3 regions of the Pseudomonas sp. Q1-7 genome follow, and region 2 is predicted to be linked to each of the others. Evidence: riboswitches for the same ligand, from Rfam matches in the RefSeq annotation. Region 2 holds a riboswitch; each other region holds the start of a gene.
The links. Region 2 has a riboswitch for cobalamin ahead of btuB (TonB-dependent vitamin B12 receptor). Riboswitches for the same ligand answer to the same signal wherever they lie in the genome.
Positions count from the first base shown of each region.

Region 1: another riboswitch for cobalamin. It lies ahead of cobW (cobalamin biosynthesis protein CobW); the one in region 2 lies ahead of btuB (TonB-dependent vitamin B12 receptor).
Region 3: another riboswitch for cobalamin. It lies ahead of cobG (precorrin-3B synthase); the one in region 2 lies ahead of btuB (TonB-dependent vitamin B12 receptor).

Region 1 is NZ_CP116304.1:902,817-912,593, forward strand. Features, by position in the region: gene cobN (cobaltochelatase subunit CobN) at 1-771, opposite strand, end outside; gene cobW (cobalamin biosynthesis protein CobW) at 888-1,940, opposite strand; cobalamin riboswitch at 2,033-2,228, opposite strand; cobalamin riboswitch at 2,287-2,502, shown strand; gene PJW05_RS04110 (CbtB domain-containing protein) at 2,606-2,791, shown strand; gene PJW05_RS04115 (CbtA family protein) at 2,802-3,515, shown strand; gene PJW05_RS04120 (cobalamin biosynthesis protein) at 3,512-3,922, shown strand; gene cobM (precorrin-4 C(11)-methyltransferase) at 3,919-4,689, shown strand; gene PJW05_RS04130 (sugar nucleotide-binding protein) at 4,787-5,671, shown strand; gene PJW05_RS04135 (NAD-dependent epimerase/dehydratase family protein) at 5,664-6,593, shown strand; gene PJW05_RS04140 (OmpW/AlkL family protein) at 6,924-7,595, opposite strand; gene PJW05_RS04145 (DUF3299 domain-containing protein) at 7,737-8,255, opposite strand; gene PJW05_RS04150 (ABC transporter permease) at 8,263-9,525, opposite strand; gene PJW05_RS04155 (ABC transporter ATP-binding protein) at 9,527-9,777, opposite strand, start outside.
Region 2 is NZ_CP116304.1:2,145,043-2,154,819, forward strand. Features, by position in the region: gene PJW05_RS09970 (fimbrial biogenesis chaperone) at 1-288, opposite strand, end outside; gene PJW05_RS09975 (fimbrial protein) at 288-1,586, opposite strand; gene PJW05_RS09980 (fimbria/pilus outer membrane usher protein) at 1,605-4,103, opposite strand; gene PJW05_RS09985 (fimbrial biogenesis chaperone) at 4,107-4,844, opposite strand; gene PJW05_RS09990 (NAD-dependent deacylase) at 5,083-5,853, shown strand; gene PJW05_RS09995 (C40 family peptidase) at 5,923-6,537, shown strand; gene PJW05_RS10000 (C40 family peptidase) at 6,681-7,205, shown strand; gene PJW05_RS10005 (O-methyltransferase) at 7,213-7,863, shown strand; cobalamin riboswitch at 8,165-8,378, shown strand; gene btuB (TonB-dependent vitamin B12 receptor) at 8,446-9,777, shown strand, end outside.
Region 3 is NZ_CP116304.1:885,318-895,094, reverse strand. Features, by position in the region: gene PJW05_RS04065 (cobalt-precorrin-6A reductase) at 1-707, opposite strand, end outside; gene PJW05_RS04060 (cobalt-precorrin-5B (C(1))-methyltransferase) at 704-1,801, opposite strand; gene cbiE (precorrin-6y C5,15-methyltransferase (decarboxylating) subunit CbiE) at 1,894-3,099, opposite strand; cobalamin riboswitch at 3,180-3,461, shown strand; gene cobG (precorrin-3B synthase) at 3,549-4,865, shown strand; gene PJW05_RS04045 (precorrin-8X methylmutase) at 4,862-5,488, shown strand; gene PJW05_RS04040 (precorrin-2 C(20)-methyltransferase) at 5,485-6,234, shown strand; gene cobJ (precorrin-3B C(17)-methyltransferase) at 6,234-7,889, shown strand; gene PJW05_RS04030 (OprD family porin) at 8,367-9,629, shown strand.

The DNA.
Region 1 (9,777 bases), 1.2 Mb from region 2:
GGCCGCGTCCAGCCAGTGCTCCACCGTCTCCAGGCATTCGGCCTCCTTGAGGCTGGCGACGGCGATGGGCAGCGGATTCAGGCCCTGGGCGGCGATGCGCGCGCAGAAGCTGTCGATGAAGGCTGTGTTGGCGGCCTGCAAGTGGGTTCGGTAGAAGAGCAGGGCGGCCACCGGCTGTCCGGGCTGCCACTCGGATTGCCAGTCGTCCAAGCGCGCCGGGCTCAGGCGCGGGTGGTAGAGGGCGACGCGGGGCAAGGCGCGGGGTTCGCTCCAGGGGTAGTCGCGGTCAAGCCAGCGGCTGGCCAGGCAATGGAAGAGCTGTCGCGCGTTGTCCAGGCCGCCCTGGCGCAGGTACTGCCAGAGGCGTTCGGCCTCTTCGGCGGGCACGTTGCACAGGCCGGTCAGCTCCGGGTCGGGGCGGTCGTCACCGGGTACCAGTATCAGCGTCGCGCCACGCTCGGCCAGCGTCACCAACTGCTCGATGCCGTAGCGCCAGTAGCCGACGCCGCCATGCACCGAGATGAGGATCACCTTGGCGTGTTGCAGCACTTCGTCGACATAGAGGTCCACCGAGGCGTGGTTCTGCAACTGCATGGGGTTGGCCAGGCGCAGGCTGGGGTAGTCCGCCGGCAGCTCGCGGGCGGCCTCGGCCAGCAGCGCCAGGTGGGAGTCGCCGCTGCAGAGAATCACCAGCTCGGCAGGCGTCTGGGCCAGGTGGGCGATGCCGTCGTCGGGGACGAAGCCGCCGGGTTGGGTGCGCAGGAGGTGCATGCTCTTTTACCCCCTCTCCCTCTGGGAGAGGGTTGGGGGGAGGGAAGGTCCCCGCGCCCGGCTATTGCCCTCACCCCCGGCCCCTCTCCCGATGGGGGAGGGGCGTTGTGCGTGCCTCATGCCAGCGCAGTCCGCAGCTCATTGGCGATGGCGACCTGGTCCAGCTCCTGGCCGATCACCACCAGGCGGGTGCCACGGGGTTCGTCGGCCAGCCATTTGCGGTCGAAGTGCTTGTCGAAGCGCTTGCCGACGCCCTGCACCAGCAGGCGCATGGGTTTGCCGGGGATGGCGGCGAACCCCTTGATGCGCAGGATGGCGTGGCGTTCCACCAGTTGGCCGAGGGCGCTGAGCAGCGTGGTTTCGTCCACGTCCGGCAGGTCGACGTGGAAGGAATCGAACTCGTCGTGATCGTGGTCCTCGTGGCCTTCGTGGTCGTGGTGGGTGGGGCGGCTGTCGATGTGCAGCTCGGCCTCGGCATTCAGGCCCAGGAGGATATCGAGCGGCAGCTTGCCGGCGCTGGCCTCGACGATCTTCACCGCCGGCGGCAGCTCTTCCGCCACCTCGGCGCGCACCGCGGCCAGGGCGTCGGCGCTGAGCAGGTCGGCCTTGTTCAGCACCACCAGGTCGGCGCTGGCCAACTGGTCCTCGAACAGCTCGTGCAGCGGCGATTCGTGGTCCAGGTTCGGGTCCTGGCGGCGCTGCTCGTCCACCTGTTCGGGGTGGGCGGCGAAGGTGCCGGCGGCCACGGCCGGGCTGTCGACCACGGTGATCACCGCGTCGACGGTGCAGGCGTTGCGGATTTCCGGCCACTGGAAGGCTTGCACCAGTGGCTTGGGCAGGGCCAGGCCGGAGGTTTCGATGAGGATCTGGTCGAGGTCGCCACGGCGTGCCACCAGCTCGCGCATCACTGGGAAGAACTCTTCCTGCACGGTGCAGCAGAGGCAGCCGTTGGCCAGCTCGTAGACGCGGCCCACGGCCTCTTCCTCGCTGCAGCCGATGGCGCATTGCTTGAGGATTTCGCCGTCGATGCCCAGCTCGCCAAATTCGTTGACGATCACCGCGATGCGCCGGCCGGAGGCCGAGTCCAGCATGTGACGGAGCAGGGTGGTCTTACCGGCGCCGAGGAAGCCGGTGACGATGGTGACGGGGAGCTTGGCCAGGGTTTTCATGCGCGCCTCTGCGTGGTCGGTCGGCGGGCATGACGAACGCAGCGGGGCTCGCCCCGCGCAACGGATTCGCCACCGGATCACCCCGCCCGGTTGTGTGGAATGTCGTCGAGGCAGGTCTCCTGGCTCTCGCCCGGCCCGTTTCGGGGCCTTTCCTTCGCCTTCCCGCATGAAGCAGTGGCATTTCGAAGGCGTTCGCGGCGATCACAGTTGCGGGGGCAGCCGTGGCCTTGACCACGTTCCCTCTTAGCTCCGGGACGTGCCCGGAGAACCTCGAAAGGGCGAAGGCTACGCAGGGCGCCAACGGCGGTCAATCGCGCCAGTTGACGCTTGGTCGGTCTCGTGTTGTCCTAGCGCGGATTTTTCAGGTGCCTTGCGTCGCCGTACGCGAGGTGAAACGGGAAGTCGGTGCATCCAATTTCGGATAAGTCCGACGCTGCCCCCGCAACGGTAAGCGAACGTAGGGATTAGTAGGCCACTGTGCTTTCGGGCATGGGAAGGCAAGCCCATCCTGCCATCGGCAGGCGTCGCAAGCCCGGAGACCGGCCTGATCACGTTTTGGCAACCCGCGGTGGGCGGGCGCAAGCCGGAAATCGGGGTGCCTGTGCGCCCGCTTCCCTCATGCGCGTTCCCCTGCCGCCATCACTCGCAACGCAGAGGGAACCTCCATGTCCAGCCGCACCCTGTCCCATTCCGCCGCTTCGTCATCGACCCTGGCCCAGCGTCTCGTCCTGGCCATCGGTGCCGGCCTGATCGGCCTGTCCCTGGTGTATTTCGCCGGCTTCTCGCATATCGAGGCTGTGCACAACGCCGCCCACGACACCCGCCACAGCGCCGCCTTCCCCTGCCACTGAGTAAGCTCCGATGATCAAGCGCATTGCCCAGACCGCCGGGTTCGCCGGCCTGATCGCCGCCCTGGTGCTGACCCTGTTGCAGAGTCTGTGGGTCACGCCGCTGATCCTCCAGGCGGAGACTTACGAGACCGCCGAGCCGGCGCCTGTGGAACAGCCCCACGAGCATGAACACGGCGGCGCCGCCGTGGCCCACATCCACGATCACAGCGACGAAGCCTGGGCCCCGGAAGACGGTTGGCAGCGCACCCTCGCCACCGGGGGCAGCAACCTGGTGGTGGCGGTGGGCTTCGCCCTGATCCTCGCCGGGTTGTTCAGCCTGCGCGGCCCGACCCGCGCCTGGCAGGGCCTGCTCTGGGGGCTGGGCGGTTTTGCCACCTTCGCCCTGGCGCCGTCCCTCGGCCTGCCGCCGGAGCTGCCGGGCACCGCCGCCGCCGATCTGGCCCAGCGCCAGACCTGGTGGGTAGGCACCGCCTGCGCCACCGCTGTGGGCCTGGCGCTGATCGCCTTCGGCCGCCACTGGGCCCTGCGCGTGGCCGGCCTGCTGCTGCTGGTGATCCCGCATCTGCTGGGCGCGCCGCAACCGGACGTCCACACCAGCCTAGCGCCTGAAGCCCTGGAGCACGCGTTCATCGCGGCCTCGCTGATCACCAATGCCCTGTTCTGGGCGGTGCTGGGCTGGGCCGCCGCCTGGCTGCACCAGCGCCACGCGTCGCCCTCCGTTTGAAACTGGTCGCCGGGCTGGGTTGCCGACGCGGCTGCCCGGCGGACGAGTTGCAAGGCCTGCTGCGGCAGTGCCTGGCCGAGGCCGGCGCGTCCTTCGAGGCGCTGGTCGCGCTGGCCAGCGCCGAAGGCAAGGCGGCGGAGCCCGGGCTGAACGACCTGGCCAGGGAGCTGGGGCTCCCGCTGCATTGCCTGCCTGTGGATAAGCTGGTTGCCCAGGAACGGCGCCTTAGCCAGCCTTCCGAGCCGGTGCGCGCGGCCAGCGGCAGTGCGGGGGTGGCCGAAGCCGCCGCCCTGGCCCTGGCTGACACCCTGTTTGGCAGTCGCGCCGTCCTGCTCATCGACAAACGCCGCAGCGCCAGCGCCACCTGTGCCCTGGCCTGCCTCCAGCACGAGGTAGAACGGCCATGACCGTTTATTTCATCGGCGCCGGCCCCGGCGATCCGGAACTCATCACGGTGAAGGGCCAGCGGCTGATCCGCTCCTGCCCGGTGATCCTCTACGCCGGTTCGCTGGTGCCGGAAGCGGTGCTGGCCGGGCATTGCGCAGAGCGCGTGGTGAATACCGCCGAACTGCACCTGGAGGAAATCGTCGCCCTGCTGGCCGAGGCCCACGCCAGGGGGCAGGACGTGGCGCGGGTGCATTCCGGCGATCCGTCCCTCTACGGCGCCATCGGCGAGCAGATCCGCCACCTGCGTGCGCGGGGCATTCCCTACGACGTGGTGCCGGGGGTGACTGCCACCTCCGCCTGCGCCGCCCTGCTGGGCTGCGAGCTGACCCTGCCGGAGGTGTCCCAGACGCTGATCCTCACCCGCTACGCCAGCAAGACACGGATGCCGGAAGGCGAAGCGCTGGGCGACCTGGCGCGGCACCGTGCGACCCTGGCCATTCACTTGGGGGTAAGCCAGTTGGCGAAAATTGTCGAAGAACTGCTGCCGCATTACGGCGCCGAGTGCCCGATCGCGGTGATCCACCGCGCCAGCTGGCCGGACCAGGAGCAGGTCACCGGCACCCTGGGCGACATCCTGCCCAAGGTGGCGGCACGGGATTTCCGCCGCACCGCGCTGATCCTGGTGGGTGAGGTGCTGGCCGCCGAGGGCTTCGCCGATTCCTCCCTCTACCGCGCCGAGCACAGCCATCTGTTCCGCCCGGCGCGGGCGGAGCCGCCACGCGGTTAGTGACGTACGGCGGTGAAACCCGCAGAATGCGGCTCTTAAGCGGCGGGCGAATGACCCGCCCACTCCCTCTAACCGGCTTTAAGCGACCTTTTTCTCTATGCGAATGCGCTTGATGCTGTTGGGTGGCGGCAATTCACTCGGACAGGCGCTGATTCGCCTGGGGGCCGAGGAAGACATTGGATTTCTCGCTCCGCGTCCGCCCGAACAGGGCTGGGACGCCGCCAGCCTGACGCAGCTGCTCGATGACACCCGGCCCGACGCCGTGGTCAACCTCGCCTACTACTTCGACTGGTTCCAGGCCGACGAAGTCAGCGATGCCCGCCTGGCCGCCCAGGAGCGCGGCGTGGAGCGTCTGGCCGAACTCTGCCAGCACCACGGCATCGTCCTGCTGCAACCTTCCACCTATCGGGTGTTCGACGGTTCCCGCGCCACCGCCTACAGCGAGAAGGACGAAACCGTCCCCCTCAGCGCGCGTGGCCAGGCGATCTGGCGCATGGAGCAGAGCGTTCGCGCGACCTGCCCCAAGCACGTGCTGCTGCGCTTCGGCTGGTTGCTCGACGACAGCCGCGAAGGTGCCCTCGGGCGTTTCCTCGGCCGCGCCGAACAGGCCGACGAGATTTGCCTGGCCGACGACCGCCGGGGCAATCCCACGCCGGTGGACGATGCCGCGCGGGTGCTGCTGGCCGTGCTCAAGCAACTGGATTGCTCCGCGCCGCTCTGGGGGACCTACCACTACGGCGGCCACGAGGCGACCACACCCCTGGCCTTGGGCCAGGCGCTGCTCGCCGAGGCCCGCGCCCTGCACCCGCTGAAGGTGCAGGACATCACGCCCCAGGCCCACGCCGCCCGCCCCGACGCGGCGGAAGAACCGCAGAACGCGGTGCTGGCCTGCAAGAAAATCCTCCACACCTTCGGCATCAAGCCGCGCGCCTGGCGCGCCGCGTTGCCGACCCTGCTGGATCGTTACTACCGCCATGGCTGATTCTCCCATCCTCATTACGGGCGGCGCCGGTTTCATCGGCTCGCACCTGGCCGATGCGCTGCTTGCCAAGGGCCACGCCGTGCGTGTGCTGGATAACCTCTCCACCGGCAAGCGCGCCAACCTGCAACTGGATAACCAGCGGCTGGAACTCATTGAGGGCGACGTGGCCGATGCCGCCGTGGTGGCGCGTGCCATGTCCGGCTGCAAGGCGGTGGCGCACCTGGCGGCCGTGGCTTCGGTGCAGGCCTCGGTGGATGACCCGGTGGCGACCCACCAGAGCAACTTCATCGGCACCCTGAACGTCTGCGAGGCCATGCGCCGGCACGGCGTGAAGCGGGTGGTCTTCGCGTCCAGCGCGGCGGTGTACGGCCAGAACGGCGAAGGCACGGCCATCGACGAAGACACGCCGAAGGCGCCGCTGACGCCCTACGCGGTGGACAAGCTGGCCAGCGAGCAGTACCTGGACTTCTACCGCCGCGAACATCGCCTGGAGCCGGCGGTGTTCCGCTTCTTCAACATCTTCGGGCCGCGCCAGGACCCGTCTTCGCCCTATTCCGGGGTGATCAGCATCTTCACCGAGCGCGCCCTGGCCGGGCTGCCGATCACCCTGTTCGGCGATGGCGAGCAGACCCGCGACTTCGTCTACGTCGGTGACCTGGTGCAGGTGCTGGTGCAGGCGCTGGAAGCGGAGTGGCTGGAGGCCGGCCCGGTGAATGTCGGCCTCAACCAGGCCACCAGCCTCAAGCAATTGCTCGCCGCCATCGGCGACGTGCTGGGCGACCTGCCGCCAGTGACCCATGCCGAGCCGCGTGCCGGGGATATTCGCCACTCGCGGGCGAACAACGCGCGCCTGCTGTTGCGCTACGACTTCCCCACGGCGACACCGCTGCGCGAGGGCGTGGCGCGCCTGCTGGGGCGCTGAGCCCGCCTGACCTGCCTATGGTTTCCCTGGTGGGAGCGAATTCATTCGCGCCGGGCCGCATTGCGGCCCCATGAGTCCTTGGGCAGGACTGCGTCCTGCTTTCGCGAATGAATTCGCTCCCACCCCCATCCTGTGTATTCCTCCAGATACGAAAAAGGCGCCCGGAGGCGCCTTGAAAGAACTGGGTCAGAACCTGTCCATGAGCTTGCGAGCTAGAGAAGAACAAGGCGGATATGGCTGAGGATGCGGAGTTCACGAGCTGTAAATGAGCACATCCGAAGCCATTTCCAACGCAGTTATTCCGACGCGCAGCGGGTCATGGGCAGGTTCTCAGAACTTGTAGCCGACACCCACCATGTAGACCCATGGGTCCACGTCCACATCGACCTTGACCTTGCCGACACCGGCCAGGTCGGTGGTGGCCTGGGTGTCGATGTCGATGTACCAGACGGCGGCGTTGAGCAGGATGTTGTCGGTCAGCATGTAGTCCATGCCCACCTGTGCGGCGAGGCCCACGGAATCGTCCAGGTCCAGGTTACTGAAGCCCTGGGCCTTGCGCGCGCTGGTCAGGTCCTCGTCGAAGAACAGGGTGTAGTTGATGCCCGCGCCGACATAGGGCTGGAAGGCCGAATTCGGGTCCAGCGGGTAGTACTGCAGGCTGAGGGTCGGCGGCAGTTGCTTGATGTCGGCCAGCTTGCCGTCGAGGCCGCCCAGGCCTTTCACGCCCACTTCGTGCTGGAAGGGGGTGGCGGCCAGCAGTTCCAGACCGATGTGGTCGGTGAGCATGTAGGTGCCGGTCAGGCCGAGTTGGGTGTCGTTTTCCAGGGTGGCCTTGGTGCCACCGACCTTGGTGCCGGCGATGGACAAGGCGGAGCTGTCTTCATTCGGGGCGACGGTGGCGGCGCCTGCGCGGACGATCACATCGCCGGCCTTGTGGGCCTGGGCCAGGGGCGAGGCAACGGCGAGAGCGAGCAGGGAGGCGGTAAGAAGATGCTTGCGCATGGATGGCTCCAGTCGGTTCTAAGTGTGTTGGACTGGTGCCAGTTTCGTTAGTTAGGAAGCTTCGTATCTTGATCCAGAGCAATGCCGCTGGGTGCGGACGGCAAAAAGGCCCGGTAAATCCGGGCCTTGGCGTATCCAGGGTCAGCTGGCGGGTGATTCGTAGGGGTAGATCTTGTTCGCGTCCATCTGGTAGCCGGCTTCGGCCAGCTCGCTGCTGCTGGCCTGCACCCGCAGGGGCCCCTCGATCCAGAAGGGCTGGTAGAGGGCATCCAGCAGCACACCCAGTTCGCTTTTCACATGGACGATCTGGTTCGACGGCGGTGGCGGCACGTGGATGCAGGCGCCAAAGTAGGGCACCAGCAGGAACTCGGTGACGCGCCCTTCCTCGGTGACTTCCAGGGGCACGATATAGCCCGGCAGCTTAACGTCCTGGCCGTCGAGCGCCTTGACCACCGGTGCCGCCGGCGATTGCTGGGTGGCGGCGGGGCCAGCCTCGGCGCTGAGGGCGTCGGACAGTTGCGAGAGGTCGTGGATGGGCGCGGGCGGCGCGGGTGGCGGCGCGCCTTCGGGGATCATCTCGGACCAGGTGAGTTCGCGCGGCTCGCCAGCCCAGAGTGGTGAGGAAAGGGTCAACAACAGAGCCAGCAGCACGCGCGTCATGGAGGTCTCACAGGCGAATGGAAAGGCCGTCGGCCAGCGACTGCCGGTAGGCACGCCAGGCCGGCACCACGCCCATCAGCAGGGCGGCGGCCAGAATAGCGCCGAGCAGCGACCACTCATAGGGGCTTGGCAGGGCCAGGGGCAGGTAGAGGCCGTAGTTGGCCTGCACGTAGCCCTGGCCGAGGCCGATGCCCAGGTACAGCAGGCCCAGGCCCAGCGTCGCCCCGGCCAGGGCCAGGGCGAAGGCTTCCAGCACCAGCAGGCTGCCGATATGCCAGGGCCGCGCGCCCACCGAGCGGAGGATGGCCATTTCCCGGCGGCGCTCGTTGAGGCTGGTGAGGATGGCCGTGAGCATGCCGATCAGGCCGGTGAGCACCACGAACAGCGAGACGACGAACAGCGCCTTCTCGGCCGTGCCCATCAGGCTCCACAGCTCCTGCAGGGCCACGCCGGGGAGGATCGCCAGCAGCGGTTCGCCACGGTACTCGTTGATCTGCCGCTGCAGCGCGAAGGTGGCGATCTTGCTGTTGAGGCCGAGCATGAAGGCGGTGATCGCCTTGGGTTGCAGGTCCAGGGCGCGGGCCTGGTCGGCGCTGACCTTGCCGGCCCCGCGTGCGGGGACGCCGTTCTGCCAGTCGACGTGCAGTGCCTCCATGCCGGCCAGGGAAATGTGCAGGGTACGGTCCACCGGGGTGCCGGTGCGGGCGAGGATGCCGACCACGGTGAACGGCTTGTCGTCGTGCTGCACCAGGCTGACGGTGCTGACGCCGTGGGCGAGGACGATGCGCTCGCCGAGCTTGTACTGCAGCGCCTCGGCCACGTCGGCGCCCAGCACCACCTCGAACAGGTCGGCGAAGGGCTTGCCCTCGGCCAGGCGCAGCGGCTGGCCGCGGCCGTAGCGGTAGTGCTCGAAATAGGCGGCGCTGGTGCCCATCACCCGGTAGCCGCGGTGGGAGTCGCCGAGGGAGACGGGGATGGCCCATTTGACCCGTTTGTCCTGGCTAATGGCCTCGAAGCTGTCCCAGCGGATGTTGTTGGTGGCATTGCCGATGCGGAACACCGAGTAGAGCAGCAGGTTCACCGAGCCGGAGCGCGCGCCGACGATCAGGTCGGTGCCGCTGATGGTGCTGGCGAAGCTGGCGCGGGCCTCGGTGCGCACCCGTTCCACGGCCAGCAGCAGGCAGACCGAGAGGGCGATGGCGAAGACCGTCAGCAGGGCCGTGAAGCGGCGGTTGGCAAGGCTGGCCAGGGCCAGGCGCAGCAGATACATCTCAATCCTCCTCGATGCGTGCGGCGCGGTTCAGCTCCGCCAGGGACAGGCTGCGGTCGAACAGCGGCGCCAGGCTCTGGTCATGGCTGACGAACAGCAGGCTGGCACCGGCGTCGCGGCATTCGGCGAAAAGCAGGTGGAGGAAAGCCTCGCGAGCATCGAAGTCCAGCGCCGAGGTGGGCTCGTCGGCGATCACCAGCTCTGGCTGGCCGATCAGCGCGCGGGCGGCGGCGACCCGCTGCTGCTGGCCGA
Region 2 (9,777 bases):
GGCGTTGCGCATCAGGCGCAGGCTCTGCAAGGCGCCGGGCTCCAGGCGGAACACCGCCGGCAGCGCCACGATCGGGCTCAGGTGCCGTTCGGGCGTGGCATTGCTGCGGCCATCGTCGACCCAGGTCTGCACCAGCACCGGATAGTCGCTGGTGTTGACCAGTTCGAGGGTCTGCTCGCGAGCGCCTTCGGGGTAGATCACCCGCGTGGCGGAAAACTGCAGCCCGGCGTCGACGCTGGCGCTGGCGAGGCCGAGCAAGAGGCCGAGCAGGCGTGCAAGGACGGCCATCAGTGGATTCTCACCACGACTGTCGCATTGGCATCGACCCGGCCGGGCGTGACCCGAGGCGCCAGCGGTACCATGGCCGCGCTGAACTGGCCGGAGTAGCGGAAGGCGCCCTGGGCGCCCGTGCCGTTGGCCTGGAACGTCTGGAGCAGCGGATACCAGCCGGCTGACGTGCCGCTGCCGCCTTCCTGGCCGCCCGTCGGACGGGGGGCCCAGCCCGCCAGCACCAGCGGGCTGTGGTTGCGGTCGAGGATGCGGATGCCGACGCCGGTCGCCACGCCGGGATCGCTGCCGTAACCGTCGGACAGCAGGACCTGGGCACCGCCGGAGGTGGTGACCTGCTCCGGGTGATGACGGCGCAGGGCCTGCTCGCTGTTCTGGGACACCTGCAGCCCCACTTCCACCAGGCCTCGGCCCGTGTGCCCGGCGGTCACGCCGCCGCTGCATTCGATGTCGATGCCGAAGCTGGCCTGGCGGGCGCCGCCATTCTTCAGTTCCGTGGCCGTCATCCGGCCCAGGTCGACCACTGGCGTGGCCGAACGCACCATGCAGCTGTTCTGCCGGGTGAGGTGGGTGTGGTTCCACAGGCCGATGGCCGCCGGCCAGTGCTGGTGCTTGCCGCTGGTGCAGCCCGCGGCGTGGTCGCAGCCCGGGCTCAGGCCGGGGCTGAGCCCGCCGCCCTGGAAGGCGATATAGCCGTTGGGCTGGGCATGGCTGTAGAGCCCCTCCGTCGGTTCGCCGAGGCCGGGCTGGACCTGGGTGTCGTCGAGCTTCACCAGTTCCACGGTGACGTCGCTGAAGTCCCTGGCCTTGATCTCGACCCGGCCAGTGGCGGGGTTGAGTTCACCGGCGATCTGCCGGCGCTGCCAGGTGCGCGAGAAGGTCCGGTTGCTCTGCACATGGGTGATCTTCACCGCGACGTTGCGCCACGGGCTGTAGTAGTGGCCCGGCATGCCGCTCACCTCGTGCCTGCCGCTGAGGGCGTCGCTGCCGTTGGTGGAGAAGTATTCATAGAAGGGGCCGTCGCTGGGCAGGCATTCGTAGGCGACCGTCTCCGGGTTGACGTTGGCGTTGCGCGCCACCGAGATCGTCGCCATGCCCAGCACGGTGCCCGCCGGCTGCAGGCTGTCGGCGTTGAGGGTGACGGCGGGCAGGCCGAGGTTGCCGTTGGCGGTTTCGTGGGCGCTGTACGGCCAGACCGGGCGGCAGGCCGCTTCGGCCAGGCCGGGGGCGCAGGGGAGTCCGATGAGCAGGCCGAGGCTGAGCAGGCCGTGGCGCAGAGGGGAAGCGAGGAATGCCATGTCGGTCGGTTCCTGGGGTCAGGGGTGTTGGGCGGGGCGGCAGGCGGATTCGAGGTGGATCATCGGCTTGAGCCGGTCCGCCTCGGCAATCGCGTAGCCGGTCACGCACTGTTCGTCCGGGGCCTCGCCCCAGCGCACGGTCAACTGGCCGCGCTCCTGCTCGACGCGGGCGTAGAGCTGGCTGGCCTGGCCGACCATGCCGACGTTCCTGCCCTGGGCGTCGTAGACCTCGGCGCCCATGGGCAGCGCCTCGTCGCCGTCGCGCGGCGCCCGCAACAGCAGGGCGTAGCCGGCCAGGGTGTCGAACGTCAGGCGCAAGGCGGCGCCGGCGGTGGGGACGACGCGCTTCTGGGTTTCCTGCAGCTCCACATTGGCGGCCATGCCTTCGCTGTTCAGGCCGACCACGTTGTAGCGGTAGGGCGCCAGGGTCGGCAGCAGGGCGTAGCCGAAACGGTCGATCCGCGCGCCCTGGCCGTTCATCACCAGCGCGCCCTCGGCGCCCTTGGCTTCGATCAGGGCGAAGGTGTCGCCCAGGTACGGACCCGCGGTGATCCCGCCGGAGTGGATCGCCAGCGACCCCATGGCATTCGCCGAGACCTGCCAGAAGTCCGTGCCACGGGACAGGCTGCCGCTCAGCGCCACATTGGGGAAGCGCTTCTGCAGGGTGCCGCCCAGCACCGTGCTGTGGTCGATCTCGGCATGGGAGACGTTGAGGCCGTAGGTCAGGTCCCGCGCTTCTCCGGCCGTGCCGGAGAGGTTCGCCTGGTGGTAGTAGCCCCGCCGGCCGCTGTGGTTGGTACTGGCGGTGAGGGTCGAGTTGCCGCCGGCGCTGCCCAGCGGTATGGAAATCGACAGCATGTGCAGGGTGTTGGCGCGCTGGTCCAGGCTGTCGAAGCGGCGCGAGATGGCCAGGTTGTAGCCGATGCCGTTGGCGAAAGTGCCCGAGTAGCCGAACTGCAACTGCCGGTCGTTGCCCTTGCGATTGCGGTAGCTCTGGGTGGAGGCCGCGAGGTACAGCGAGTCGGTGCCCGCCAGGCGCTGGTTGACCTGGACGTCCAGGCGCGAGCGCTGCTGGTAGCTGCCGGAACTCCAGTCGCCTTGTACCCCGCTTTCGCGTTCGCCCAGGGCGTCGATCAGTTCGCGGTAGCCCTCGGTGGAATAGCGTGCGCTGCCGATGGACAGGTTGGTGCCGCTGCCCTGGAAGGTCCGGCTGTAGGTGGCCTGGCTCATCCAGCCGCGTTTCTGGCCGTCGGGCACCTCCGCGCGGGAAACGGTCGTGCTCAGGCCGAAGGCGCCGAGGCTGTTGGTGTACACCCCGCCCACCAGGGTGCCGAGGTAGCCGGAGGCGGCGCGGCTGGCGAGGCGGGCGGTCAGGGCGTTGCTCAGGCCATATTCGAAGCTGCCCTCGACGAACGACGCCTGGGGCATGTCCATGCCGCCGTGGCGCACCTGGCCGGCGGCCAGCGAGTAGCGCCAGAGGCCCGGCCGCAGGGCGTTGGGCATGGGCGAGTAGGGCACCTTGAAGGTGCTGGTGCGGCCGTCCGCCTCGGTGACTTCCACCTCCAGGTCGCCGCCGTATCCGGTCGGGAACAGGTCGTTGATCGCAAAGGGACCGGGCGCCACCGTGGTCTGGTAGAGCTCGTTGCCGTCCTGGCGAATCACCACCCGCGCATTGCTGTTGGCGATACCGTGCACGGTCGGGGCGTAGCCGCGCAGCGAGTCGGGCAGCATGCGCTCGTCGCTGGCCAACTGGATGCCGCGATAACCCATGCTGGACAGCAGTTGGCCGCTGGTGAAGGTCTCGCCCACGGTCACCTCGCTCTGCAGGCCCGGCAGGCTGCGCTGGGCGTAGGTGCGCAGGGACTTCCAGACGCTGGGCATGTCGTTGCCCGTGTTCAGGCTGGCCTGGTGGCGCAGGCGCCAGCCGGCCAGGTTGAGCCCGGCGTTGAGCCCCAGGTAGCTGGAATGGCTGTGCCCGTCCCGCGCGGTGACCCGGAAGTGGCTGGCGTTGTAGCCGATGAAACCGAGGCTGCCGCCGTCATCCCATTCTTCGACGGGGATGTGTCCGCGCGGCAGGCTGTGCAGCGACGCCTGGGGAATCGACAGCTCCAGGCGCAGCCGTGGAAAGTCCAGCCGTTCGCTGGCGCCGTCGAGGCTTTCGGCCAGGTGCCGGCAGGAGGGGTTGGCCGCGGCCGGCAGTGGCTCGAGCAACTCGGGGAGTACGCCGAAGGCGGCCAGGTCCTCCGGGCTGAAGCAGGCTTGCAGCCTGTGGTCGGCGTCTTCCTCGAAACGCAGGTCCCGGCGGCCGAGGGACTCGCCATTGAGGATGACGTCCACCCCATACGTGCCGGGGACGGCGGCATTGGGCCGGTTGAAACGGGTCAGTGACTGCCCGCTGGCGACACCGCGCAGCAGATGGCTGTCGAAGCTGTAGCCGGCGGCGTCCGTCCCCGCATGGGCCGGCGCCGCTGTCGCCAGCGCAAGGGCCAGCGGCGCGAGTGCTGTGAAACGTCCCATGTCTCAGCGGGTCAGCGGAATGTGCTTTTCCAGTCGCCCGCCGAGGTCGGTGACCAGGAGCAGGCGCAGGCTTTCGGGCTGGCCGGGAAGGCTGTCGCGCCGTACCCGCCATTCGGCCTTCGAGAAGGGCGGCAGGCTGCTGTCGAACGCCACCGGCGCGCGTTGCTCCCGCAGCCCTGCGTCGACTTCGGAAAAGGTGACGAAGTAGCCGGTGGGGTTGCGGACGCCGATCAGCCAGTGGTCGCCCTCGGCGCGGACGTCGAAGCTCAGCAGGTCGGGCACCTGCTGCGGAGCCTGGGCGATGGTCTTGGGGCGGTAGAACACCTTGAGGCGGTGGCGGGGCATGATCACGAACTGGTTGCGGCCCTCCTGGTCGACATGGCTCGGCGGAATCTGCAGCACATTGAGGAAGAACAGCGATTCGCGATCGGCCGGCAGTTCCTCCCCGGTGAAGCGCAGGCGAATGGACTGGCCGGAGCGGCCTTCCATGCGGAACACCGGCGGCGTGACGATGAAGGGGGCGTCGGCCGTTTCCGGCGTCGAATCCTCGGAGCCCCGGTCCATCCAGGCCTGGACCAGGCTGGGGTATTCGGCCCGGTTGCTCATATGCAGCGAGCGCTCGCGGGCGTCCGAGGGATAGAGGATGCGGCTGCCGGTGATCACGACATTGGCGTTGGCCTGGCCGGCGAGCCAGGTGCCGCAGACGAGGGTGAGGCTGATGAGGAGGCGAATTTTCGACATGAACGGGCTCGCGCCGCCGCAGGCGTGGCTGCGCGGCATTGGGTAAGCGTTGGGGCAGGCCCTTCGGCGGGGCGCTGGTTCAGGGCTGGGGATGGTAGGAAGCGGCGGCCGTGCGGCGAATGGGACGAATCCGAATCAGCGCAGCGGCCCGATGCTGGGAGCCTGGCCGGCATTGCGCGTAAGCTTGCCCCGTTCCGCCCGGCGCGGAGGGCGGCGAGGCGCAGAGGAGGATATCGGGATGCAGGACCACGACATCGCACAGGTCGCAGCCGTGCTCAGGGACGCTCGGCGAATCCTGGTCATCACGGGGGCGGGGTTGTCGGCCGATTCGGGCCTGCCGACCTACCGGGGGCTGGGCGGGCTGTACAACGGCGTGACCGAGGAAGGCTTGCCGATCGAAGAGGCGCTGTCCGGTCCCATGCTGCAGCGCAACCCGGCGCTCTGCTGGAAATACCTGGCGCAGCTCGGCCATGCCTGCCTGGGCGCCCGCCCGAATGCCGGTCACGACGCCATCGCCCGCCTGCAGCAACTGAAGCCCGAATGCTGGGTACTGACGCAGAACATCGATGGCTATCACCGCCAGGCGGGGTCGCCGCCGGAGCGGCTGATCGAGATACATGGCGAACTGTCGCCGCTGTATTGCCAGTCCTGCGGGGCGGAAAGTTCCGACCTCACCCGACATCTGGCGGGCGAAATGCCTCCCAGGTGCCGGGAATGTGGTGGTATCCTCCGACCGCCCGTGGTGCTGTTCGAGGAAATGCTCCCAGAGCAAGCCATCGACAGCCTCTACGCCGAGCTACGCAAGGGATTCGATGCGGTGATCTCGGTGGGAACCACGGCGAGCTTTCCTTACATCATCGAGCCCGTGCTCCGCACCCGCCATGCAGGCGGTTTCACCGTGGAGATCAATCCGGCGCTCACCGACCTCAGCCCCGTGGTCGATGTTCACCTCAGAGGAAAGGCCTTAGATATTCTGCAAGGACTGCTGAGTCACATTTTGGGCGATTAAATTTGCAAATCGATTTGATAGAGGGCATAGTCGCGCCTTCATCAAATTCCAGTCGACACGGTCGTGCCCATGCTGAAGCGCTTCGCACCCCTCGTGCCTCTCACCTTCGTCCTGTTTCTCGCCGCTTGCGCGAACACCGCGCAGCAGCAACCGCAGTTCCAGAGCCAGGCGCCCGTAGCCGATGGCGCGCCGGATTCGCTGCTCGCCGATCGCGAGCCCACCGCCCTGGACCTGGCCAACCTCACCGACGACGAGCCCTACCAGATGCCCTCCCTGGCCGACGGCCTGCTGGAGCGCGGCTTCGAACTGGTCGGCACGCCTTACCGCTTCGGCGGCCGCTCCCTGAAGACCGGCTTCGACTGCAGTGGCTTCGTTGGCTACCTGTTCAAGGAAGAAGCCGGCATCCAGCTGCCACGCTCGACCCGCGAGATGATCAACCTGGACGCCCCGGTGATCGCCCGCAGCGAACTGCAGCCCGGCGATATCGTGTTCTTCAACAACCGTGGCCGCGGCCGCGTCAGCCATGCAGGCATCTACATCGGCGACGACCAGTTCATCCACTCCAGCAGCAGCCGTAGCGGCGGTGTCCGCGTCGACAGCCTCGATGACCGCTACTGGAAGGCCAGCTACATGGAAGCCAAGCGCGTCCTGGCGCTGAACACCCCGCATCCGCTGCATCGCTGATCTCGCCGGTTGCGAGACGACAAACCGAGGCGGCCCCAGTGGCCGCCTCGGCTTTTTTCTGCCTGAGCGTACAGCTTTTTCTTGCAATATCACTGTGCGATCAGCACATTAGCGAGGATTCCTCAAGTCAGGACTGACTTGCCATGCTTGCACCGGACCGCTTCGCCATCCTTGCCCTGGCCGCGCTGCTCACCGCTTGTGCGAGCAAGGCGCCGCCTTCCTCGCCCGTCGTCATATCCCCCGTCCCGCAGCAGTTCTCGCCGGCTGCCGAAGACGTCTTGTTTCGCGCCCTGGGCCTGGTGGGCACGCCCTATCGCTGGGGCGGCAACACCCCGGACAGCGGCTTCGATTGCAGCGGCCTGATCGGCTACGTCTACCGCGACGCCGCGGGCATCAGCCTGCCGCGCACCACCGGCGAGCTCCTCGCCATGCGCGCCCCCAGCATCGGCCTCGATGCTCTGCAGAGTGGCGACCTGGTGTTCTTCGCCACCAACGGCGGCGGCCAGGTCAGCCATGCCGGCATCTATGTGGGGGAGGGGCGCTTCGTCCATGCGCCGCGCACCGGCGGAACGGTGCGCCTCGACAGCCTGTCGGACGGCTACTGGCAGCGCAGCTATCTCAGCGCCAAGCGCGTAATCTTCGACCCACGCATGGCGCAGAACCCCTGAGGCCCCCATGACCAACCGCACGCTGAACCTCGACGACGCCCTCTACGGCTACCTCCTCCAGGTCTCGCTGCGGGACACGCCGCTGCTCGCCCGCCTGCGCGCGGAAACCGCCGCGCTGCCCATGGCTCGCTGGCAGATTGCCCCGGAGCAGGGCCAGTTCATGGCGCTGCTGGTGAAGCTGATCGGTGCCCGGCGCATCCTCGAAGTGGGCACCTTCACCGGCTACAGCGCCCTGTGCATGGCCGCCGAACTGCCCGCCGAGGGCCGCCTGATCTGCTGCGACCTGCCCGGCGACTACAACGCCATCGCCCGTCGCCATTGGCAGGAAGCCGGCCTCGCCGACCGCATCGAACTGCGCCTGGCACCGGCCCTGGAGACGTTGGCGCAGTTGGACAGCGGCAGTTTCGACCTGATCTTCATCGATGCCGACAAGGCCAATTACCCGGCCTACCTGGAAGAAGGGCTGCGCCTGGCGCGCCAGGGTGGCCTGATTCTTTTCGACAACGTGTTGTGGAGCGGCCGCGTGCTCGAGGCCGCACCGGACAGCGCCGACACCCGCGCCATCCAGGCCCTGAACAGCGCGCTGAAAAATGACGCACGCGTCGATCTCTCGATGCTCCCCGTGGGCGATGGCCTGACCCTCTGCCGAAAACGCTGAGCCGCATACCCGCGCCGCCGGTTGGCGCCAAGCGCAGCGCGGCCCAATGGCGCGATTACCGGCATGGGCTCGTTGGGTTTCGTGCCTCAACCCAACCTACGGCGGACCGCATGCGCTAACGGGTATGCCGCCACCGGGACCGCAGGTTGGCGCCAAGCGCAGCGCGGCCCAATGGCGCGATTACCGGCATGGGCTCGTTGGGTTTCGTGCCTCAACCCAACCTACGGCGCGCTGCAGACGCTGAGCGGCATCCTTGAACCGAGGGGGTGGCTCGAATTGACGCTGCCTCCCCGAGTCTCTAACCTTCGCCGCTGCCTCAGGTGCCCCATGGCTTCGGCCAATGGGGTGAAACAGGGAAGCCGGTCCATTCCTTCGAAGAATCCGGCGCTGCCCCCGCAACGGTAGGCGAGTAGACAGCCGCAATCGGCCACTGTGCCCCTGGCATGGGAAGGCGCGGCACGGGAGTTTCGGCTCCACTCGCAAGCCCGGAGACCGGCCTGGCGCAAACAGGGCATCGCGGAGCCTTCCGCATGCAGTATTCCTTGTAGATGTCGCGCGGGTGGCACGACGGAGACCCAGACCTTGATTCGCAAGCCTTTCTTCAGGCCGGCGGCGCTTGCGCTGCTCGGCGGAACCTTCATTTCCCCCTCCCTGGTCGCGGCGCCGCTGACCCTCGACGAGCAGGTGGTTACCGCGACCCGCAGCGAGCGGCCGGTGCGCGCCAGCCTCGCCGCTACCACGGTCATCGACCGTGAAGAAGTCGAGCGCAGCCAGGCGCGTTCGGTGCCCGAGCTGCTGCAGAAGGTGCCGGGCGTGACCCTCAGCAACAACGGCGGTCCGGGCAAGAACACCACGCTGTTCCTGCGTGGCAGCGAGTCCGACCACGTGCTGGTGCTGATCGACGGCATCAAGGTGGGTTCGGTGAGCGCCGGCCTCACCGCCTTCCAGGACCTGCCGGTGGAGTTGATCGAGCGCATCGAGGTGGTCCGTGGTCCGCGTTCCAGCCTCTACGGTTCCGAAGCCATTGGTGGGGTGATCCAGATCTTCACCCGCAAGGGCGGCCAGGAAGGGGCCAAGCCCTGGTTCTCCGCCGGCTACGGCACCCACGACAGCTACGAAGGCAGCGCCGGGGTTTCCGGGGGGGACGGCAAGGGTTGGTACAGCCTGGGGGTCAGCAGCCAGGACACCGACGGTATCAACTCCCGCCGTCAGGGCAGCGACTACTACGAGCCGGACGCCGACGGCTACCGCAACCTCTCCGGCAACCTGCGCGCCGGCTATCGTTTCGACAACGGCCTGGAGCTGGATGGCACGCTGATGCGCGCCAAGGCCCACAACGATTACGACGACATCGACTCGTCGGGCTTCTTCCACCCACAGGGCGGCCACAATGCCAACGCAGACAACCGCCAGGAATTGCTGGGCGGCCGCGTCCGCTACAGCCCGGCGGAACGCTGGGATGTGACCCTGCAGGCCGGCCGCAGCGAGGACAAGAGCACCAGCCACACCGATGGCGTGTTCGATGCGCGCTTCGACTCCACCCGCGACAGCGCCTCCTGGCTCAACGACCTGACCCTGGCCGAGGGGCATGTGCTGACCCTGGGCTACGACTGGCAGCGCGACCGGATCAGCAGCTCCACCGCCTTCGACAAGGACTCCCGCAAGAACCAGGGCGGGTTTGCCCAATACCTCGGCCAGGCCGGTCGCCAGGACTGGCAGCTGGCCCTGCGCCGCGACGACAACGAGCAGTTCGGCACTCATGACACCGGCAACGCCGCCTGGGGCTATGCCCTGACCGAAGCGCTGCGTTTCAGCCTGAGCTACGGCACCGCCTTCAAGGCGCCCAGCTTCAACGAGCTGTACTACCCCGGCTACGGCAATCCCGACCTGGATGCGGAAACCTCGGAGAGCTTC
Region 3 (9,777 bases), 1.3 Mb from region 2:
AGGGCCTGCCAGAGGCGCTCGACCGAATCGAATTCGCGCGTCACCGGCGGCAGGTCCGGACGCTTGAGGATCAGCACCGGCAGCCCGCGTTCGCGGGCCACCTGCAACTTGGGTTCGGTGGACTGACTGCCGCTGTTCTTGCTGACCAGCACGTCGCTGCCCAGCCGTGCGAACAGCGCGCGCTCGCCGTCGAGGTCGAAGGGGCCACGGGCGCCTATCACCTCGTAGCGCTCACCCGCCGGCTGGTCTTGCAGGCAGCGCACGGTCCAGTGCTGCCGTGGCGGAATCTCGTGGAGGTGCTCCAGGGGTTCGCGACCGAGGGTGAAGAACGGGCGGCGGAACGCCCTCAGGGCCGCCGTCAGCCCCTGCCAGTCTTCGACCTCGCGCCAGTCGTCGGCCTCGCCCGCCTGCCAGCCGGGACGGCGCAGGGCCCAGCAGGGCACGCCCGCCAGCCGGGCGGCGGCAGCGGCATTGCGGCTGATCTGCGCGGCATAGGGGTGGGTGGCGTCCAGCAGCAGGCCGATGCCTTCGGCGGCCATGAACCGGGCCAGGCCTTCGGCGCCGCCGTAACCGCCCACGCGCACCTGGCAGGCGAGGTCGTCCGGCACCTTGCCGAGGCCGGCGAGGCTGTAGACGTGCGCGGGTCCCAGGCGGCGGGCGATGGCCAGGGCTTCGCTGACCCCGCCCAGCAGGAGGATGCGCGTCATCGCGGTTCCACGGCCTCACCGACGATGTTGCCCAGACGGTCGATGGCGAAGACTTCCAGCGCCACGCCGGCCGGCACGGTCTTGCGGGCGAAGGCCAGGGCATGGGCGCAGACCGCGTTGCCCAGCGCGATGCCGGCGTCCTGGGCCATGACCAGCGCCAGCTGGCTGGTGTTGGCGCCGCGCATGGCGGCCTGCAACTCGGCGCTGGCACCCAGTTCGGCGGCCCATTGCGCCAGCAGCGGCAGGTCGATGCTGGAGCTGCGGCTGTGCAGGTCCAGGTGGCCGGCGGCGAGCTTGCTGATCTTGCCGAAGCCGCCACACAGGCTGAGCTTGTCCACCGGCGCCTTGCGCAGGTGCTTGAGCACCGCGCCGGCGAAGTCGCCCATTTCGATCAGCGCGGTGTCGTCCAGGTGGTAGCGGCGGCGCATGGCGTCCTCGCTGGCGTTGCCGGTGCAGGCGGCCAGGTGGCGGAAGCCATTGGCACGGGCGACATCGATCCCCTGGTGGATGGAGGCGATGTAGGCCGAGCAGGAGAACGGCCTGACGATGCCGGTGGTGCCGAGAATCGACAGGCCGCCGAGGATGCCCAGACGCGGGTTCATGGTCTTCAGCGCCAGCTCCTCGCCACCCTGTACGCAGAGCGTCACCGCGAATCCGCCGCGGTAGCCGCGCTCGGCAGCGAGGCGGGTGAGGTGCTCGGTGATCATCTGCCGGGGCACCAGGTTGATCGCCGGCTCGCCCACGGCCAGGGTCAGGCCCGGCTTGGTGACGGTGCCGACGCCGGGGCCGGCATGGAAGCGCACGCCGGCTTCGGCGGCCAGGCGCACCTGGGCATAGATCAGCGCACCGTGGGTCACGTCCGGGTCGTCGCCGGCATCCTTCAGGGTGCCGGCTTCGGCGCCGCCGCCCATCAGCCGACAGAACTCCAGGCGCATCAGCACCTGCTGCCCCTTGGGCAGCACGATTTCCACCGCATCCGTCGCCTCCCCGCCCAGCAACAGGCGCGCCGCCGCCAGGCTGGTCGCCGTGGCGCAGCTGCCGGTGGTGTAGCCGCTGCGCAGGGGCGCGGGCTGTTCGGGGGTTTCGTCACGCATGGGCAATGGCGGGTCCACTCAGAGGTTCAGCTTGGCGCTGAGCGCAGCGAAGCCCAACGCGTCGATGCTGGGCCTCGTTCCTCGGCACCAACCTACGCATGCTTGGTCACCTCAAGCAGGGTAATCGGCAGGGCCGAACGCCAGGTGTCGAAGCCACCCAGTGGTTGGGCCTGGGCCACGGCGATGCGCGTGAGTTCGCCGCCATGGGCTGTGCGGAAGGCCATCAGGACGGCCTCGCTCTGCAGGGTCACGGCATTGGCGATCAGCCGTCCGCCAGGCTTCAGCCGGCTCCAGCAGGTGTCCAGCACGCCGGCTTCGGTGACGCCGCCGCCGATGAAGAGGGCGTCCGGCGCGGGCAGGCCGTCCAGCGCCGCCGGAGCCTCGCCAGCCACCAGTTGCAGGCCGGGCACGCCGAGGGCATCGCGGTTGTGGGCGATGTGCGCCTGGCGCTCCGCGTTGGCTTCGATGGCGATGGCGCGGCAAGTCGGGTGGGCGCGCATCCATTCGATGCCGATGGAGCCGCAACCGGCGCCCACGTCCCACAGCAATTCACCCGGACGTGGCGCCAGCCGCGCCAGGGTGATGGCGCGCACGTCGCGCTTGGTGAGCTGGCCGTCGTGGCGGAAGGCGTCGTCCGCCAGGCCGGTGGTCAGGGGCAACGCACGGGTGCCCGCGTCGCCCTGGACTTCGATGGCCAGCAGGTTGAGCGCGGCGTTGTCGCCCGCCGGCCATTCACCGGCGACGCCGTCGATACGCCGCTCCCGTTCGCCCCCCAGGTGCTCCAGCACGGTCAGCCGGCTGCAGCCGAAACCGCGCTCGGCCAGCAGCGCCGCGACGGCGGCCGGGCTGCTGCCGTCGTTGCTCAGCACCAGCAGGCGGGCGCCTTCATGCAGGTGGGCATTCAGCACGGCCAGGGGCCGGGCGACCAGCGACAGCAGGACCACCTCCTGCAGCGGCCAGCCCAGGCGGGCAGCCGCCAGCGAACAGGACGAAGGCGCGGGCAGCACACGCATTTCCGCGCTGGCAACCTGCCGCGCCAGGCTGGCGCCGACGCCGAACAGCATGGGATCGCCGCTGGCCAGCACGCAGATCGGCGTACCGCGTTTTTCCAGCACCGGCGCCAGAGAGAAGGGGCTCGGCCAGGGCGTGCGGCGGGCGCGGATGCAGCGGGGCAGCAGGTCGAGCTGGCGCGCTCCGCCGACCACCTCGGCGGCGTCCAGCAGGGCGTGACGGGCCGCCTTGCCCAGGCCCGCGTAGCCGTCTTCGCCAATACCAATCACTGTCAGCCAGGGCTGCATTTGCCGTCCTCATTTCCGAAATCGCCCGGGATATCCGGCTTCCGACAGGCAGCCTTTTCCCCGCTCCGGGCAAAGCGGGCATAATAGCGCCCTTCATCGGTCGCCGGCGCTCACCTGACGAGCCCGGCCTAAGAGGGAACACGGTCGAGCCGTGGCTGCCCCCGCAACTGTAAGCAGCGAGTCCATGCATTCCAGATTGATCGAAAGCGTCGCGCGCGAAGATTAGGCAAGGCCGTCGCCAACGCCCCCATCATCGAGCGCAGCAGCATTTGCTCAACCTGAACAGGCCACTGAATTTTCGGGAAGGCCGCAGAGGACGACGACCTGCCAGCCAGGAGACCTGCCGGTGGAACCAGTCGCGTGTGCGCGCATCGAGCGGGGTGTATCGGTGCAACGTTGTCCCTTGCCAAGGGAACCGGGTCGCCGCGACGCCAACCATGGTGACCTGAGTGAAGCACGCGCAACCCACAGTCCCCTCCGTCCGCCCCTCGGCCTGTCCGGGGTTGCTGCGCATCGTCCAGGCCAGGGACGGCGGCATCTGCCGGATCAAGCTGCCCTGTGGCCGCCTGGGTTCGAGCCAGGCCCGCGCCGTGGCGGCCGCGGCGACCGCATACGCCGCTGGCGTGATCGAGACGACCAACCGTTCCAACCTGCAGATTCGCGGCGTGAAACCGGGCGGCGAGGGCGCGCTGATCGGGGCCCTGCTGGCCGCCGGCCTGGGCGCGGGCTCCCCCGGCGCCGACGATGTGCGCAACCTGATGGTCAGCCCGCTGGCCGGCCTCGACGGCAGCGCCCTGGTGGATATCTCGCCGCTGGCCGAACGCATCCTCGCGCTGCTGCAAGACCAGACGCGCTTCCACGCCCTGTCGCCCAAGTTCGCCCTGCTGCTGGACGGCGGCGAGGCCATGGCGATGCTCGACCATCCCCACGATCTCTGGCTGTCGGCCATGGGCGATGGCGATCAGGCACTGTTCGCCTTCGGCCTGGCGGGCTGTCCGCCGCACGCCGCTGGCGATGCCCCTGCCCTGGCGGCGGTAGCGCGCGACCAGGTGCCCGCCCTGGTGGAAGCCGTGCTGGCGCTGTTCCTCGAACTGGCGACACCCGAGCAGACGCGCATGCGCCACCTGCTCGCCCAATACCCGGAGGGCGACCTGCTGCTGCGTCTGCAGCAGCGGCTGGACGTTCCCCTGTTGCCGGCCGGCGACTGGTGCCGCCCCACGCCACAGCCCTTCGCCCACCTGGGCACGCACGCCGGCCGCCACGTCGGTGGCGCCCCCGCACTGGGCCGGCTGGGGGCCGCTCAGCTCCAGGCGCTGGCCGAACTCGCCGACGACCTGGGCGACGGCAGCCTGCGCCTGACGCCCTGGCAATCCCTGCTGCTGCCCAACGCGCGGCACCCTGACGCGGTCCTGCGGGCCATGGGGCGACTGGGCCTTGCCACCGGGGCGAGCGAGCCCTTCGCGCGGCTGGTCGCCTGCACCGGTTCCGCCGGCTGCACCCGGGGCCTGGCCGACACCAAGGCCGACGCCCTGGCCCTGGCGCCGCGGCTGCCGGCGGACGCCGTGGTGCACCTCAGCGGCTGCCCGCGCTCCTGCGCCGCCGCCCATGTGGCGCCGTTTACCCTGCTGGCCAGCGGCCCGGGGCGCTATGACCTGTACCAGCGTGGCGGCGCCGGCTTCGGCCGGCTGCTGGCGCGCGACCTCAGCATCCAAGAGGCCGGCGAACGGCTGGCCACGCCTCCTGACACCTGGAGTTCCACCCCATGATCGAATACATCCGCGATGGTCAGGAGATCTATCGCAACTCCTTCTCCATCATCCGCGCCGAGGCCGATCTCAGCGGTATTCCCGCCGACCTGGAAAAGCTCGCGGTGCGGGTGATCCACGCCTGCGGCATGGTCGACGTGGTGGCGGACCTGCGCTTCTCGCCCGGCGCGGGCAGCGCCGGCCGCGCGGCGCTCGCCGCTGGCGCGCCGATCCTCTGCGATGCGCGCATGGTGGCCGAAGGCATCACCCGCGCGCGCCTGCCGGCGGACAACCGGGTCATCTGCACCCTCAACGATCCGGGCGTGCCGGAGCTGGCCCGCGAACGCGGCAATACCCGCTCGGCGGTAGCGCTGGAGCACTGGCGCGAGCATCTGGAAGGCAGCGTGGTGGTGATCGGCAATGCCCCCACCGCGCTCTTCTACCTGCTGGAAATGCTCGATGCCGGCGCCCCCAGACCGGCGCTGATCCTCGGCTTCCCGGTGGGTTTCGTCGGCGCGGCGGAATCCAAGGACCTGCTCGCCGCCGACAGCCGTGGCGTGCCCTACGTGATCGTACGCGGGCGGCGCGGCGGCAGCGCCATGGCGGCGGCGGCGGTCAACGCCCTGGCCACGGAGGTGGAATGATGGAACGCAAGGGACGGCTGATCGGCCTGGGCGTGGGCCCCGGCGACCCCGAACTGATCACCCTCAAGGCCCTGCGCCTGCTGCAGTCGGCCGCCGTGGTCGGCTATTTCGTGGCCAAGGCGAAGGCCAGCCAGGGCCAGGGCGGCAATGCCTTCGGCATCATCGAGCAGCACCTCGGCGAGACGCAGCAGCGCATGCCTCTGGTCTACCCGGTGACCACCGAGAAGCTGGAACCGCCGCTGTCCTACGAGACCGTGATCAGCGACTTCTACGACACCGCCGCCGCACAGGTCGCCCAGCATCTGGACGCCGGTCGCGACGTGGCGGTGATCTGTGAGGGCGACCCATTCTTCTACGGCTCCTACATGTACCTGCACGACCGCCTGGCCGCGCGCTACGAGGTGGAAGTGGTGCCCGGCGTGTGCTCCATGCTGGGCAGCGCGGCGGTGCTCGGCGTGCCCCTGGTGTACCGCAACCAGAGCCTCTCGGTACTCTCCGGCGTGTTGCCGGAAGACGAACTCAAGACGCGCCTCGCTGACGCCGAAGCCGCCGTGGTGATGAAGCTCGGGCGCAACTTCGACAAGGTGCGCCGGGTGCTGCAGCAGCTCGGCATCGCCGACCGCGCTCACTACGTGGAGCGCGCCACCATGGCCAACCAGCGCATCGTGCCGCTGGACGAGGTGGACCCCATGGCCTCGCCCTACTTCTCGATGATCGTCATCCCCGGCCAGCAGTGGAGAGGCTGATGCAACAGCGCAACGCACCGGCCATCCTGCTTCTCGGCGCGAGCGGCCTGCCGGTCGCCCGGAAAATCCAGGCGCTTTATCCACAGGCGCGCATCCTCGGCCTCGCCGGCCGGGTCGAAGGCGCCGACGCCCACTACGCGGAGTTCGGAGAAACCCTGCGCGGGCTCTATCGCGAGGACACGCCGATCATCGCCCTGTGCGCCGCCGGCATCGTCATCCGCACCCTGGCACCGTTGCTGGCGAGCAAGGGTGCCGAGCCACCGGTACTGGCCCTGGCGGAGGACGGCAGCGCCGTGGTGCCGCTGCTCGGCGGCCTTGGCGGGGTCAACCGCATGGCGCGGGAAATCGCCGCCGCGCTGGACGTGGCGCCGGCCATCACCACCAGCGGCGAACTGCGCTTCGGCACCTGCCTGCTGGACCCGCCGGCGGGCTATGCCCTGGCCGATATCGAGCAGGGCAAGCGCTTCGTCGCCGACCTGCTCGGCGGGGAAAACGTGCGGGTCGAAGGTGCCGCGCCCTGGCTGGAGGACGCCCGTCTGCCCCTGGCCGAGACGGCGCGACGGGTCATCCAGATCACCGCCGAGGCTCGTCCCGCCGAACGCGACGAACTGCTCATCCACCCCCGCGTCGTCCTCGCCCGCATCCATGGCGACGTAACGGCCGACAGCCTGCACGAGGCGCTATCCACCGCCGGGCTGGCGCCGCAGGCACTGGCCTGCCTGCTGGCGCCTCGCGAGCGCATGACGGATGCCGCCTTGGCGGCCAGCGCCGCCGCACTCGGTGTGCCGTTGCGCTTCATCGAGGGCGAAGCGGCCCTGCCCCCCTTGCATCATCAGGGCGAAACCCTGGACCTCCACCTCGCGGCGCAACCGCTGGACCCGAAGGATTTCGGCCAGCCGCGCGGACGCCTGAGCGTGATCGGCCTCGGCCCCGGCGCCGCCGAATTCATGGTGCCGGCCGCGCGCAGGGCCCTGGACGAGGCCGAGGACCTGCTCGGCTACGACACCTACATCCGCATGGCCGGACCGTTGCGCCCCGGCCAGGTGGCCCACTGCACCGACAACCGTGAAGAACTGCAGCGTGCCCGCCACGCGTTCGAGCTGGCCGCCAGCGGCCGCCGCGTGGTGGTGGTGTCCTCCGGCGATCCGGGGGTGTTCGCCATGGCCGCCGCCGTGCTCGAAGCCCTCGACGACGCCCGCGATCCCGACTGGCTGCGGGTGGAGCTGCAGGTGTACCCCGGCGTTTCCGCCGCCCTGGCCACGGCGGCCAAGGCCGGTGCGCCGCTGGGCCACGACTTCTGCCTGATTTCCCTGTCGGACAACCTCAAGCCCTGGGCCGTGATCGAGGACCGCCTCGACCATGCCGCCGCCGCCGACCTGGCCATGGCCTTCTACAACCCGATTTCCCGGGCCCGCCCCTGGCAACTGGGCCGCGCCCTGGACATCGTCGCCCGCCACCGCAAGCCGGAAACGGTGGTGGTGCTGGGCCGGGATATCGGCCGCCCGGCGGAAAAGCTCACGCTCACCAGCCTCGGCGAACTGACCCCGGATCAAGTGGACATGCGCACCCTGGTGATCGTCGGCTCGTCGCTGACCCGCCGCGTGCCCAAGGGCAATGGCGAGGATTGGGTGTATACGCCGCGCTGGTATCGCTGAGCGCTCCCCCGGGATGGCGTAGAGCGAAGCGAAACCCATGCCGATCTCCATGGAGACGCCTCGTTATCGTACAACCACCATCCGTCGCCCTTTCCCCTGACGTCCCCAGCGCCCTTGAACTAAAGCCTTATACGCGTTGACAACGGCGAAGCAGCCTGTTGATAATCGCCGCCATGTTGTACGACAACGTATAACAGAGCATAAGAACAAGACTGCCACAGGGGCCCACCATGACCCTCGACTTCCCAGGCTTCACTGCATCCCGCCAGGCCTGCGCCAGCCAGGCCATTCTCCCGTTTTCCCGGCGCGCCCGACTGGCGCCCAGCGGATTCGCCGACGGCTAGCCGCGGCTGATACCTGGCCACCCGGCCAGATCATGCCCTGAGTCCAGGGCCACACCTTGCCCCCACCCTGTCGATGTGCGCACGCCGCGCGCAGGGGCCGGCTCAACCCAAGAAACCCCGGAGCACAACAACAATGATCCTCCGCACCGCCCTTCACTCCACCCTCCTGGGGGCCGGCAGCCTCGCCTGCGGCCTCGCCCTGTTGCCCGCCAGCGTCCACGCCGCCGGCTTCGCCGAAGACGCCAAGGTCGGCCTGAACCTGCGCAACTTCTACATCAACCGCAACTTCGTGAACCCGACCAACCCCCAGGGCAAGGCCGAGGAATGGACCCAGAGCTTCATCCTCGACGCCCGCTCCGGCTTCACCGAAGGGCCGGTGGGGTTTGGCGTGGACCTGCTCGGCCTGCTTGCGGTCAAGCTCGACGGCGGCAAGGGCACCCGCGGCACCCAGTTGCTGCCGGTGCATGACGACGGCCGCCCAGCCGACGACTTCGGCCGCCTGGCCGCGGCCGGCAAGATGCGCGTGTCGAAGACCGAGTTGAAAGTCGGCGAATGGATGCCGGTGCTGCCGATCCTCCGCGCCGACGACGGCCGCTCCCTGCCGCAGACCTTCCAGGGCGGCCAGGTCACCTCCCAGGAGCTCGACGGCCTGACCCTGTACGGCGGCCAGTTCCGCCAGAACAGCCCGCGCAACGACGCCAGCCTGGAAGATATGTCGATGAACGGCCGCGCCGCCTTCACCTCGGACCGCTTCAACTTCGCCGGCGGCGAGTACGCCTTCAACGAGAAGCGCACCCTGGTCGGCCTGTGGTACGCCGAGCTGGACGACATCTACCAGCAGCAGTACCTGCAACTGACGCACAGCCAGCCCGTGGGCGACTGGACCCTGGGCGCCAACCTCGGCTACTTCGACGGCAAGGAGAACGGCAGCGCCCTGGCCGGCGACCTGGACAACCGCACCTGGTCCGCCCTGCTCTCCGCCAAATACGGCGGCAACACCTTCTCCCTCGGCCTGCAGAAGGTCAGCGGCGACAACGCCTGGATGCGCGTCAACGGCACCAGCGGCGGCACCCTGGCCAACGACAGCTACAACTCCAGCTTCGACAACGCCAAGGAAGAGTCCTGGCAACTGCGCCACGACTACAACTTCGCTGCCCTCGGCGTGCCCGGGCTGACCCTGATGAACCGCTACATCAGCGGCGAGGACGCCCACATCGGCACGGTGACCGACGGCAAGGAATGGGTGCGCGAGACCGAGCTGGCCTATGTCGTGCAGTCAGGGGTGTTCAAGGCGCTCAGCGTGAAGTGGCGCAACGCGAGCGTCCGCCGCGACTTCAGCAACAACGAGTTCGACGAGAACCGCCTGATCATCAACTACCCGCTGTCGATTCTCTGATGCGCCGACCGGGATGGGGCTCCCTTCATCCCGGCTTTCCTCAAGGCACCTTCGGGTGCCTTTTTTCTTGGTTCTTCGCGGAGTCTGGGGGAAGAGCGCGTTGACAGTCAGGGAAGTGGGTAAATTGGCAGTCGCCAAACGAACCAAC